Regions from separate parts of the Heyndrickxia sp. FSL K6-6286 genome, predicted to be linked through region 1. Evidence: a T-box and tRNA genes for the amino acid it is inferred to sense, from the RefSeq annotation. Region 1 holds a T-box; the other holds one or more tRNA genes.
What was found. A T-box is a leader RNA that pairs with one kind of tRNA and senses whether it is charged. The one in region 1 lies ahead of leuS (leucine--tRNA ligase), so its partner is inferred to be a tRNA-Leu.

Region 1 (6,422 bases):
TTTCTATTATGAAAACAATGAACATTTATTGAAAAGATTGACCCATTTTCTAACTGAAGCAGATAAACATACCGATAAATTACCAGACCAGACTTTCCATAAATTAATCAATCGTGGGTTATTAGCTGTATATTTATCGGATAATAAGGTAAATAAACAAAAAGATGTGCAAAGAATTTCGAGAAAAATGATTAAACATGGTGGATCGATTAGTCGTTTCTTTTATTGGAATGGGCGTGCATATCGTAAAGTGCAAAGTATGGTACCAAGTGGCGTAGTAAAAATAATTTTAAAATCGAAAAAGAAAAGTGCGGAAATTGGTTAATGATCGACAGTTTTTATGTAGTTTTTGCATGTTTAAAAACCAACTGCCCGGCTTTTAAACATAATAAATGATCAGCGATCTTATGGAGTTTCCAGCTCTTTTCTCAGTGAAATGATAGATGTAACGGTCTTCAACTGATAGTAGTTAGTTGAAACTTTCCTTAAATAGGAACAATGTTTGAGAAAAGAGCCATTAGTTAAGACTATACTTAAAAAAACAATGCTTGAGAAAATACCTAAAAAACGATAATCAACTGAATGATTATCGTTTTTCAATTGCAATGACAAATGGCGGTTGATTGATCTGGTTAATAAATTGGTATTGAAGTACATGTGCCTTTTTTTGATCAATAGTTTGTACAAAGTTTAAAACTTGATCACGCTCAATCTCCCCACCTGGATGACCATGATAAATAACAAGAACAATAAGAGCTCCAGGCTTCATTATTTCTAATAATTGCTTGAGGGCATTTATGGTTGTATTCCCATGAGTAATAATTTGTTTATCCCCACCAGGTAAATAACCTAGATTAAAGATTGCTCCTGCAACTTGCCCATGATATTGTTCTGGAATCGAATCTTTAAGTGTTTCATGACCTTTATTTATCAGTACTATATTTTCAGTACATGTTTTTTCAGCTAAATACCTTTTTGCCTGTTCGATAGCCATTTTCTGGATATCAAATCCAAATACCCTACCTTCAGGGCCAACTAAATTTGCTAAAAATTCAGTATCATAGCCATTTCCAACAGTGGCATCAACAACTATTTCCTTCTTCGTTACACTTTCCTTTAGTAAGCTATGAGCAAAATCAATTACTTTCATAAGTTTCATGGCAAATCTCCAATTTCAAAATTAATATAAAAATCATTCAAATTTTATCATGTACAATCAAACCAGTCTAATCTTGATTCCTTCGATTGCCAACATAGTAAGTATATAAATGAACAAAATAAAGAAGAAGCGATTGCTTCAAAAAGCATATGAAAGTGGGGATGAAGTTGGCCACTAGACAATCGGTTGGTGAACATATCCAAAAATGTGAAGAAGCTATTCAATATGCAAAAGAACAGTTTATTGAGGGAAGTCGTCAGGAACATTATTATGATAATGAATATCAAGATGCTCTCCAAGGTTTGGAGAATTCCTATAATGAGTTAGCCCAACTATCAAACAGTGCGAATTCACAGCAAAGGGAACAATTACATCGGATGAGATTACAACTTCAACAAATACAAAATCAAATGATTTTGTTAAATCATGATCGGCCAATATAGGAGGATATCATGAAAAAAAGATCGAAGGCAAATAATCCAGAACAAAAAACTAAAAATGGCATCAATAATCAAGATATGGAGTTAGGTAGGGAGTATGATCCAGTAAAACAACTGAAGAAACAAAATGCAAAAAAAAGCCAACCAATCCGCTCAAAACAACGTATAGAAAAGCCAGATTAAATTATAGGGTTGACTCAAAAAGGTGTTTGAAGCATCTTCATTGAGTCGACCCTTTCTGTTTGTAGAATTTACTATAAATAAAATATAGGAAAGATCAACCTTATTTAACTGAATATTATGTGTTTACATTCTTGGTTGATTGGTACTTGTAGAGTGTAGCGAAAAGGAATAAAATTGGGAAGGTGATTAAGGAGATTAAGTTAAATAACTCATGTACTAATAAATAATTTAAGTGAATTTATTTAGTACTTATATAAATAATGGGGGAGGGGGCGGTTTCATGCCAAAGTCATTATGGATGTTGGTAATCGGTATGATGGTAAATGTAACGGGCTCTTCTTTTTTATGGCCTTTAAATGCTATCTACATGCATGATCATCTAGGGAAATCTTTATCTGTGGCAGGTATCGTATTAATGTTAAATTCTGCTGCAAGTGTACTAGGAAATTTATTAGGTGGAAGTTTTTATGATAAGTTTGGTGGTTATCGTACGATATTAATTGGAGTATTTATCACCATATTTTCTTTGATTGGTATGACTTTTTGGCATGAATGGCCAACATATGCAATCTTTTTAACTGTTATCGGGTTTGGCTCAGGGATTATTCCTCCAGCTATTTTTGCAATGGCGGGCTCCGTTTGGAAAGAGGGAGGAAGAAAGGCATTCAATGCTATTTACATTGCACAGAATTTTGGAGTTGCAGTCGGTTCAGCATTAGGAGGTTTTGTAGCTTCCTTTTCCTTTGATTATATTTTTATTGCTAATTTACTTATGTTTATTGTTTTTTTCTTCATTTCATTTTTTGGATATCGCAATATAAAATCCGAACAAGGGAATCATACCTCTGTTATTCATGAGAAAAAACCAATTAAGAACAAAACAAAGTTTATTTCTTTAATGATCTTATGTGCAGGCTATTTATTGTGTTGGGTTGGTTATGTTCAATGGCAGTCAACGATTGCTACTTATACACAAGAAATTAACATTTCCTTAAGTCAATATAGTATGTTGTGGACAATAAATGGTGCATTAATTGTCCTTGGTCAACCATTGTTAAATCCTATAATGAAACTGTTCGGTACAAATCTAAAAGGTCCAATTATTACAGGTATTGTTATTTTTATGTGTTCATTTGGAATTGCCAGTTTTGCTTCTGATTTTAAAGGATTCTTAACTGCGATGATTATACTTACCATTGGAGAAATGTTTGTATGGCCAACTGTACCAACCATAGCCGATAAGTTAGCACCTAAAGGAAAAGAAGGATTTTTCCAAGGAATTGTTAATAGTACAGCAACGGGTGGGAGAATGATTGGTCCATTATTGGGCGGAATTTTAGTGGATGTATATAGTATGTCATTATTATTTAAAGCTCTTATTGTATTACTAATCGTTTCCATTATCTTATCATTAATATATGATCGCCCACTTAAATCAAAATCAAAAGTAGATAAACAATCCATACCTATGTAAGGAAGACTATTTATAATTAAAATAGTAAAATGTACTTGATAATAAGTATAATATTGGTTACAATGGTGAATACAATTATCAGATAGCTAAACGTTGAGAAGGAATAGTAGTGATGATCTCCTTGATAAGAGAGTTGGCGGTCGGTGCAAGCCAATCAGGAACATCATGAACTCACCTTGGAGTTGCAAATGTGAACATCAATTAAGTAATATTTGCCGTTTTCCGCGTTAAGGATGAATGAAGTGAGTGGTTTACACTAATTTGGGTGGTACCGCGGGAGAATATACAGCCTCTCGTCCCTTTAATAGGGATGAGAGGCTTTTTATATTGTTTTTTAAGGCTCTATTCTTAAACATTGTTGCTAGTTAGGTAAGTTTAACTATTTAAGTTAAGTAAAAGGCAACTCTTTATTTAACTGAGAAAAGGGTCATTGATAAAGAAGGAGGATTTTACATGAGTTTTAATCATCATGAAATTGAAGAAAAATGGCAAAAGTTTTGGGAAGAGAATAAAACATTTAAAACAACTGAAGACGAGAATAAGCCTAATTTTTATGCATTAGATATGTTTCCTTATCCATCTGGTGTGGGTCTTCATGTTGGTCATCCAGAAGGATATACTGCAACAGATATTGTATCAAGAATGAAAAGAATGCAAGGATATAATGTACTTCATCCAATGGGATGGGACGCATTCGGATTACCTGCCGAACAATATGCAATTGATACAGGTAACGATGTAGTGGAATTCACAAAGCATAATATTAATACGTTTACTCGTCAAATAAAAGAGCTAGGGTTCTCATATGATTGGGAGCGTGAGGTAAATACAACTGACCCTAATTACTATAAATGGACGCAATGGATTTTTCTAAAGCTATACGAAAAAGGACTTGCTTATGTCGATGAAGTTCCTGTTAACTGGTGTCCAGCTCTTGGGACAGTTCTTGCCAATGAAGAGGTTATCGATGGTAAGAGTGAACGTGGCGGCCACCCTGTTGAACGTCGTCCTATGAAACAATGGATGCTTAAAATTACTGCTTATGCGGATCGTTTAATTGATGATTTAGAAGACGTTGATTGGCCAGAAAATCTAAAGGATATGCAACGTAACTGGATTGGCCGTTCAGAGGGTGCTGAAGTAACTTTTACTATTGAAGGCACAGGTAAAAATTTCACAGTATTTACAACTCGTCCAGATACTTTGTTTGGCGCTACTTATGCAGTTTTAGCACCTGAACACCCGCTCGTTAATGACATTACAACAGAGGAACAAAAGCAAGCGATTGAAAATTATCTTGAGCAAATTAAATCAAAAAGCGATTTAGAAAGAACAGATTTAGCGAAAGATAAAACAGGTGTTTTTACAGGAGCGTATGCAATTAATCCAGTCAATAATGAAAAAATGCCAATTTGGATTGCTGATTATGTTCTAATGAGTTATGGGACAGGAGCAATTATGGCAGTTCCAGCACATGATGAACGCGATTATGAGTTTGCGAAGAAATTTGGATTAGAAATTAAAGCAGTTGTTGCTGGTGGCGACGTGGATAAAGAGGCATATACAGGAGATGGAGAACATATCAACTCTGGTTTCCTTGATGGATTAAACAAAGAAGACGCTATTTCGAAGATGATTGCGTGGCTCGAAGAAAAAAATATAGGAACGAAAAAAATAACTTACCGTTTAAGAGATTGGTTATTTAGCCGTCAACGTTATTGGGGTGAACCAATTCCTATTATTCATTGGGAAGATGGAACAATGACTACTGTTCCTGAAGATCAACTTCCGTTGACACTCCCAGTAATGAAAGAAATCAAACCATCTGGAACAGGAGAATCACCACTTGCGAATGCTAGTGATTGGGTAAATGTTGTTGATCCAGCTACTGGTAAAAAAGGTCGTCGAGAAACAAATACAATGCCTCAATGGGCAGGTAGCAGTTGGTATTTCCTACGTTATGTAGATCCTAAAAATGAAAATGCCTTGGCAGACTTTGAAAAATTAAAAAAATGGCTTCCTGTTGATATTTATATTGGTGGTCAAGAGCATGCTGTTCTTCATTTGTTATATGCACGTTTCTGGCATAAATTCTTGTATGATATCGGTGTTGTTCCAACTAAAGAACCATTCCAAAAATTATTTAATCAAGGGATGATCCTTGGAGAAAACAATGAAAAAATGAGTAAATCAAAAGGAAATGTTGTTAATCCAGATCATATCATTGATAGTCATGGAGCAGATACATTACGTCTATATGAAATGTTTATGGGACCTTTAGATGCATCGATTGCTTGGTCAACCAACGGATTAGATGGTGCAAGAAGATTCCTTGACCGTGTGTGGCGCTTACTTGTTGATGAAACAGGTGAAATTACAAGCAAAGTTCAGCAAGGACATTCTGATGTGCTTGAAAAAGTGTATCATCAGACGGTGAAAAAGGTAACGGAAGACTTTAATCAACTTGGATTTAATACAGCAATTTCACAAATGATGGTATTCATTAATGAAGCATATAAATCTGATGTTCTACCGAAAGAATATATTGAAGGCTTCGTTAAATTACTTTCACCAATTTGCCCACATATTGCTGAGGAACTATGGAGTAAATTAGGGCATGAAGGTACAATCACTTATGAAGCATGGCCAATTTTCGATGAATCGAAACTAGTTGATGCAGAAGTTGAAATCGTTGTACAGCTTAATGGTAAAGTCCGTTCGAAAATGATGGTTTCAAGCGAAATTTCTCGTGAACAACTTGAAGCATTCGTAATGGAGGATGAAAAAGTAAAAGAATTGATTGATGGAAAAACGATCCGTAAAGTGATTGCTGTCCCTGGAAAGCTAGTTAACATTGTTGCAAACTAATAAAAATGATGGAATTAAAGGGAAATACAGGTAGAATAATGATTGTTTTTGTGAAAGATTATAATTTGATTACAAGGCAGAATCCTTATTTATTAAGGTTTCTGCCCTTTTTTTATGGTGAAAAAAATATTTGATATTTTACATAAACGAAATAAAAAAATCAATACTATCTTAAAAAAATTTTCTAGCTTATAGTATGAAAGTATTTATTTAATAATAATGGGGGAAAAAAGTTGAAAAAGATTTTTTTATTTATCACAGCATTTATTGTATGTTTAAATTTTTTACCAAGTTTAAG
Region 2 (6,422 bases), 1.9 Mb from region 1:
CTTCGTCAGCGCACTCACTCACATCCTCACGTATGTTTATACGTTCCGGTGCTCGTTCGCTTGCTTCCTCGACCTTCTCGCTTCTAATTCACCTCTATTAAACTGAAAGGATTAACCTTTCAAAACTGAACAAAACAGAAGACGTCTGAACCACGTAAGTGGTTTTCCATATTCCTTAGAAAGGAGGTGATCCAGCCGCACCTTCCGATACGGCTACCTTGTTACGACTTCACCCCAATCATCTGTCCCACCTTCGGCGGCTGGCTCCAAAAGGTTACCTCACCGACTTCGGGTGTTACAAACTCTCGTGGTGTGACGGGCGGTGTGTACAAGGCCCGGGAACGTATTCACCGCGGCATGCTGATCCGCGATTACTAGCGATTCCGGCTTCATGTAGGCGAGTTGCAGCCTACAATCCGAACTGAGAATGGTTTTATGGGATTGGCTAAACCTCGCGGTCTTGCAGCCCTTTGTACCATCCATTGTAGCACGTGTGTAGCCCAGGTCATAAGGGGCATGATGATTTGACGTCATCCCCACCTTCCTCCGGTTTGTCACCGGCAGTCACCTTAGAGTGCCCAACTGAATGCTGGCAACTAAGGTCAAGGGTTGCGCTCGTTGCGGGACTTAACCCAACATCTCACGACACGAGCTGACGACAACCATGCACCACCTGTCACTCTTGTCCCCGAAGGGAAATCCCTATCTCTAGGGAGGTCAAGAGGATGTCAAGACCTGGTAAGGTTCTTCGCGTTGCTTCGAATTAAACCACATGCTCCACCGCTTGTGCGGGCCCCCGTCAATTCCTTTGAGTTTCAGCCTTGCGGCCGTACTCCCCAGGCGGAGTGCTTAATGCGTTAGCTGCAGCACTAAAGGGCGGAAACCCTCTAACACTTAGCACTCATCGTTTACGGCGTGGACTACCAGGGTATCTAATCCTGTTCGCTCCCCACGCTTTCGCGCCTCAGCGTCAGTTACAGACCAGAGAGTCGCCTTCGCCACTGGTGTTCCTCCACATCTCTACGCATTTCACCGCTACACGTGGAATTCCACTCTCCTCTTCTGCACTCAAGTCTCCCAGTTTCCAATGGCCGCTTGCGGTTGAGCCGCAAGATTTCACATCAGACTTAAGAAACCGCCTGCGCGCGCTTTACGCCCAATAATTCCGGACAACGCTTGCCACCTACGTATTACCGCGGCTGCTGGCACGTAGTTAGCCGTGGCTTTCTGGTTAGGTACCGTCAAGGTACCGCCCTATTCGAACGATACTTGTTCTTCCCTAACAACAGAGTTTTACGATCCGAAAACCTTCATCACTCACGCGGCGTTGCTCCGTCAGACTTTCGTCCATTGCGGAAGATTCCCTACTGCTGCCTCCCGTAGGAGTCTGGGCCGTGTCTCAGTCCCAGTGTGGCCGATCACCCTCTCAAGTCGGCTACGCATCGTCGCCTTGGTGAGCCGTTACCTCACCAACTAGCTAATGCGCCGCGGGTCCATCTGTAAGTGATAGCCGAGGCCATCTTTCAATTCTCCCTCATGCGAAGAAAAAAGTTATCCGGTATTAGCCCCGGTTTCCCGGAGTTATCCCAGTCTTACAGGCAGGTTACCCACGTGTTACTCACCCGTCCGCCGCTAATCATCAGGGAGCAAGCTCCCATCAGATTCGCTCGACTTGCATGTATTAGGCACGCCGCCAGCGTTCGTCCTGAGCCAGGATCAAACTCTCCAAAAAGATGTTTGATATAGCTCTTTATAAATAAAAGTAATTCATTGACGTTTCGTTTTGTTCAGTTTTCAAAGATCAATCTATTTCTTTAACAACTTTTATATCTTAACATCTTTTTAAGTTGATGTCAACAACTTTTTTTTGGAGCGGGTGATGGGAATCGAACCCACGACAACAGCTTGGAAGGCTGTAGTTTTACCACTAAACTACACCCGCATAATATTCAAATTTGTAATGGTCGGGAAGACAGGATTCGAACCTGCGACCCCATGGTCCCAAACCATGTGCTCTACCAAGCTGAGCTACTTCCCGTTAGGATATATAATGGCGCGCCCGATAGGAGTCGAACCCATAACCTTCTGATCCGTAGTCAGACGCTCTATCCAATTGAGCTACGGGCGCAATCACGGAAAGATATTTTGCTTTGCAAAAACTTCAGTTCTTTTGCCTGTATATAATCTTTGGTGCGGCCGAGAGGACTTGAACCTCCACGGTGTTGCCACCACTAGGCCCTCAACCTAGCGCGTCTGCCATTCCGCCACGACCGCATTTAAAAAAGCGACATAAGATATGATAACAAACTGCTAGATAAAAGTCAAGATTTTTTTGGTGCGGGTGAAGGGAGTCGAACCCCCACGCCTTGCGGCGCCAGATCCTAAGTCTGGTGCGTCTGCCAATTCCGCCACACCCGCGTTATGAAAGTTAAGTTACTTTACTTCACAAAAACAAAGGTGAGCCATGAAGGACTCGAACCTTCGACCCTCTGATTAAAAGTCAGATGCTCTACCAACTGAGCTAATGGCTCTTACTATTAAATTCAAGCTATTATAGATATGCACCTTAGAACAAATTGTGCATCTACGACGTCCCAATCTCAGAAAGTTTATTCAAGATGCAACTCGATTGGTACGCTGTTGTATTGCTACGCAGCTTACTCGATCGTGCTCTACCAACTGAGCTAATGGCTCATACTATTTTTATATTTCTTTATTTCCTTACCAAAATAAAAAAATGGCTGGGCTAGCTGGATTCGAACCAACGAGTGACGGAGTCAAAGTCCGTTGCCTTACCACTTGGCTATAGCCCAATATGTATTTATCAAAAACCATTTTTGTTTTTAAATGGCGGTCCGGACGGGACTCGAACCCGCGACCTCCTGCGTGACAGGCAGGCATTCTAACCAACTGAACTACCGGACCAAATATATTTTTTTAAAAATGACCCGTACGGGATTCGAACCCGTGTTACCGCCGTGAAAGGGCGGTGTCTTAACCGCTTGACCAACGGGCCACATTCAATAGTTTTACTGGCGGAGAAGGAGGGATTTGAACCCTCGCGCCGCTTACGCGACCTACACCCTTAGCAGGGGCGCCTCTTCAGCCACTTGAGTACTTCCCCATATGGCTCCGCAGGTAGGATTCGAACCTACGACCGATCGGTTAACAGCCGATAGCTCTACCACTGAGCTACTGCGGAATGACAATCATCTTGTCGACTCTTAAAATTATAATTAGAATCAATCACAATGTCAACTAGTTTTTTAAAATTTATTTTATGATCTTTTTTCACTAATTAACATTAACTTTCCACGGCATTTCCCACATACATATCGGTTAATATTCATCCGCTTTTTACGTTTGAATAGTGTATGACAATCAGTACAAATATATACATAGTCTAGAGTTGTTTTTTTAACACTCTTCGTTAATAATGGGGTACAAAATCTTGGAGCATCGACAGCTGAAAGTAGCTTTTTAAAATCTGAATCCCTATGTTGGTAGCCCCTTCCCTCTAAATGAAGATGGTAATGACAGAGCTCATGCTTGATTATCCCAATTAGCTCCGCTTCTCCAAATTCATCATAATATTTTTTATTGATTTCAATATTATGGGAGCTTAATAAGTATCTTCCTCCTGTTGTTCGAAGCCTTGGATTAAATAATGCCTTATGTTTAAATGTCTTTCCAAATAATTGCAATGATAATCTTTCAACCAAATCTTGAAGCTGATCATTGTTCATTATTTTCACCCCTTTTTCGAACGAACAAGACAACCTATTATAGCATATACTAGGTATTAACCTACTTTTTATTAAGGAAGGACTTGATGTTATGCCGACATGGTTTCAAAACCAAATTCGAAAAGCCTTTTCAGAAAAAGATCATTACCAAATCAAACTACTTAACCAATGTTGGTTCTTCTATCAAAATAAACTTCAAAATTAAAGCTGAAACAACTTTCTAGACAATCCTCACTTATTATTAATGAAATGACAAAAAGGTACTTTACACCCTTACATTTTCAGATTCCTACATTGATAAATTCAAGGAGTAGGAATTTACCTGAAGTTCAACTAAATAAATGATTCGAATCTTTATTACTACGCCAATAAAGAAAGGCGTGTGATAACACGCCTTTTATTTTGGTAGCATCGTTAATGATAATCTTCCTTTTTGTACATCCACATTCTCTACCCATACAGTTACTATATCTCCTAGAGCAACTACATCTAATGGATGCTTAACAAATTTATTACTTAGCTTTGATATATGAACAAGGCCGTCTTCTTTTACACCTACATCGACAAATGCCCCAAAATCAACTACATTTCGAACAGTACCTTGCATTTCAGTACCTACTTTTAAATCTTCTAATTTCAATATATCCTTCTTAAGTAACGGTTGAGGCAACTCATCACGCGGATCACGTCCTGGACGGTTTAAGGCATCGATAATATCTTTCAATGTCAGTTCACCAATACCTAGTTCATCGGATAGGCTACTTAATGAAATCGATTCAAGAGCAGTCTTTAACTTCTCCCCACCTATATCTGCCACTGTACAATCGATTTTGTTTAATAGCTTTTTCACAGCATCGTAGTTTTCAGGATGGATAGGTGTTTTATCTAATGGATCATCACCATCAATAATTCGCAAGAAACCAATGCATTGTTCGTAGGTTTTCGCACCTAGACGTGGAATCGACTTTAGTTGATTTCTATTATTAATTTTCCCCGCTTCATTTCTGAATTTAACTATATTATTGGCAACTGATTTACTCAATCCTGATACATATTGTAATAGGGAGGAGGAAGCCGTGTTTACATTAACACCTACTTGGTTAACCGCTGTTTCTACAACAAAAGTAAGAGATTCATTTAGATTTTTTTGAGAAACATCGTGCTGATACTGGCCTACACCGACAGATTTCGGGTCTATTTTTACTAATTCGGCTAGTGGATCCTGTAATCTTCTCGCTATAGAGACTGCACTTCTTTCTTCAACTTGAAAATCAGGGAATTCTTCTCGGGCAAGATCCGAAGCTGAATAAACACTTGCACCAGCTTCATTGACAATAATATAAGATATTTCCTTATCTATTTCCCTTAAAATTTCTGCTACAAATTGTTCCGTTTCCTGTGAAGCGGTCCCATTACCAATCGCAATCACTTCTACATTGGAATCTCTAATAACCTCAATAAGCTTCTGCCTTGCTTCCTCTGGTTTTGCTTTTGGTGGGTGAGGATAGATCACACCTATCGATAATACTTTACCTGTTTCATTAACAACAGCTAATTTACACCCTGTTCGATAAGCAGGATCGACCCCCAGCACAATCTTTCCTTTTAACGGTGGCTGAAGCAAAAGGTTTCTTAAGTTTTCAGAGAAAATATGAATGGCTTGATTTTCCGCTTTTTCTGTTAAATCATTTCTTATTTCTCTTTCAATAGAAGGTTGGATTAAACGTTTATAACTGTCTTCAATCGCTTCTTTTACTAGTGAAGTCACACTTGACTGTGCTTTTTTTATCACCTTTTGATAAAGGTGATTAACAATTTTCTCCGTTTCCGGATGAATAGACACTCGAAGAACTTCTTCCTTCTCACCACGATTTAAGGCTAAAATGCGATGCGGTACAATTTTACGAATTGGTTCTTCATATTCATAATACATTTCAAAGACTTTTTTAGAATCAATTTCCTCTTTTTTTACCGATGAAGCTATCATTCCTGTTTTAAACGTTTCTTTTCGTATCCAGTCACGATTTGCAGCATCATCTGAAATCCATTCCGCTATAATATCCTTCGCCCCTGCAAGAGCATCTTCTACTGTATGAATATCTTTTTCTTCTGAAAGGAAAAGTCCTGCTTTCTTATTAACGTCCTCATTCAATGGAAATGTCATGATCCACTCAGCTAACGGTTCCAATCCTTTTTCTTTTGCTATTGTTGCCTTCGTTCGTCTCTTTTGTTTGTATGGTCTATATAAATCTTCAAGCGTTTGTAATTTGTCTGCTTGAATAATGCTTTGTTGAAGTTCCTCAGTGAGCTTTCCTTGCTCATCGATTAGGCGAATCACTTCTTCTTTTCTCTGCTCTAAATTTTGAATATAACTCCATCTATCCATAATGGATCTAATTTGAACTTCATCCAGAGCACCTGTCATTTCTTTTCGGTACCGGGCAATAAACGGAACCGTATTACCTTCTTCTAGAAGGGCGATTACATTTTTTATTTGTTTATTAGAAAAATTAAGCTCTTTCGATAAACGTTGCTGCAATTCTTCTTTTCTTTCAATCGTTTGTTCCAATCCGCACACACCTACTTCTCATAATTTATAACATCGTTTCCAATAATCTTATTTTAACACTACTATACCAAAAGGAAAAAGCTTGCCATTAGTGCAAGCTCCCAATA

Region 2: it encodes a tRNA-Leu, which carries the amino acid that the T-box ahead of leuS (leucine--tRNA ligase) is inferred to sense. The anticodon was not compared.

Annotation. Positions count from the first base shown of each region.
Region 1 covers NZ_CP152029.1:1,525,145-1,531,566, forward strand. The annotation lists gene MHI39_RS07645 (tetraprenyl-beta-curcumene synthase family protein) at 1-325, shown strand, start outside; gene MHI39_RS07650 (class I SAM-dependent methyltransferase) at 587-1,159, opposite strand; gene MHI39_RS07655 (YtzC family protein) at 1,327-1,602, shown strand; gene MHI39_RS07660 (hypothetical protein) at 1,612-1,782, shown strand; gene MHI39_RS07665 (MFS transporter) at 2,063-3,256, shown strand; T-box leader at 3,341-3,560, shown strand; gene leuS (leucine--tRNA ligase) at 3,710-6,124, shown strand; gene MHI39_RS07675 (processed acidic surface protein) at 6,358-6,422, shown strand, end outside.
Region 2 covers NZ_CP152029.1:4,898,986-4,905,407, forward strand. The annotation lists rRNA gene MHI39_RS24555 (16S ribosomal RNA) at 180-1,732, opposite strand; tRNA gene MHI39_RS24560 (tRNA-Gly) at 1,869-1,942, opposite strand; tRNA gene MHI39_RS24565 (tRNA-Pro) at 1,962-2,038, opposite strand; tRNA gene MHI39_RS24570 (tRNA-Arg) at 2,052-2,128, opposite strand; tRNA gene MHI39_RS24575 (tRNA-Leu) at 2,189-2,274, opposite strand; tRNA gene MHI39_RS24580 (tRNA-Leu) at 2,334-2,418, opposite strand; tRNA gene MHI39_RS24585 (tRNA-Lys) at 2,459-2,531, opposite strand; tRNA gene MHI39_RS24590 (tRNA-Gln) at 2,739-2,813, opposite strand; tRNA gene MHI39_RS24595 (tRNA-Asp) at 2,849-2,925, opposite strand; tRNA gene MHI39_RS24600 (tRNA-Glu) at 2,945-3,016, opposite strand; tRNA gene MHI39_RS24605 (tRNA-Ser) at 3,034-3,124, opposite strand; tRNA gene MHI39_RS24610 (tRNA-Asn) at 3,128-3,202, opposite strand; gene MHI39_RS24615 (SprT family protein) at 3,279-3,746, opposite strand; gene cmpA (cortex morphogenetic protein CmpA) at 3,838-3,951, shown strand; gene MHI39_RS24625 (Tex family protein) at 4,144-6,315, opposite strand; gene MHI39_RS24630 (PP2C family serine/threonine-protein phosphatase) at 6,404-6,422, opposite strand, start outside.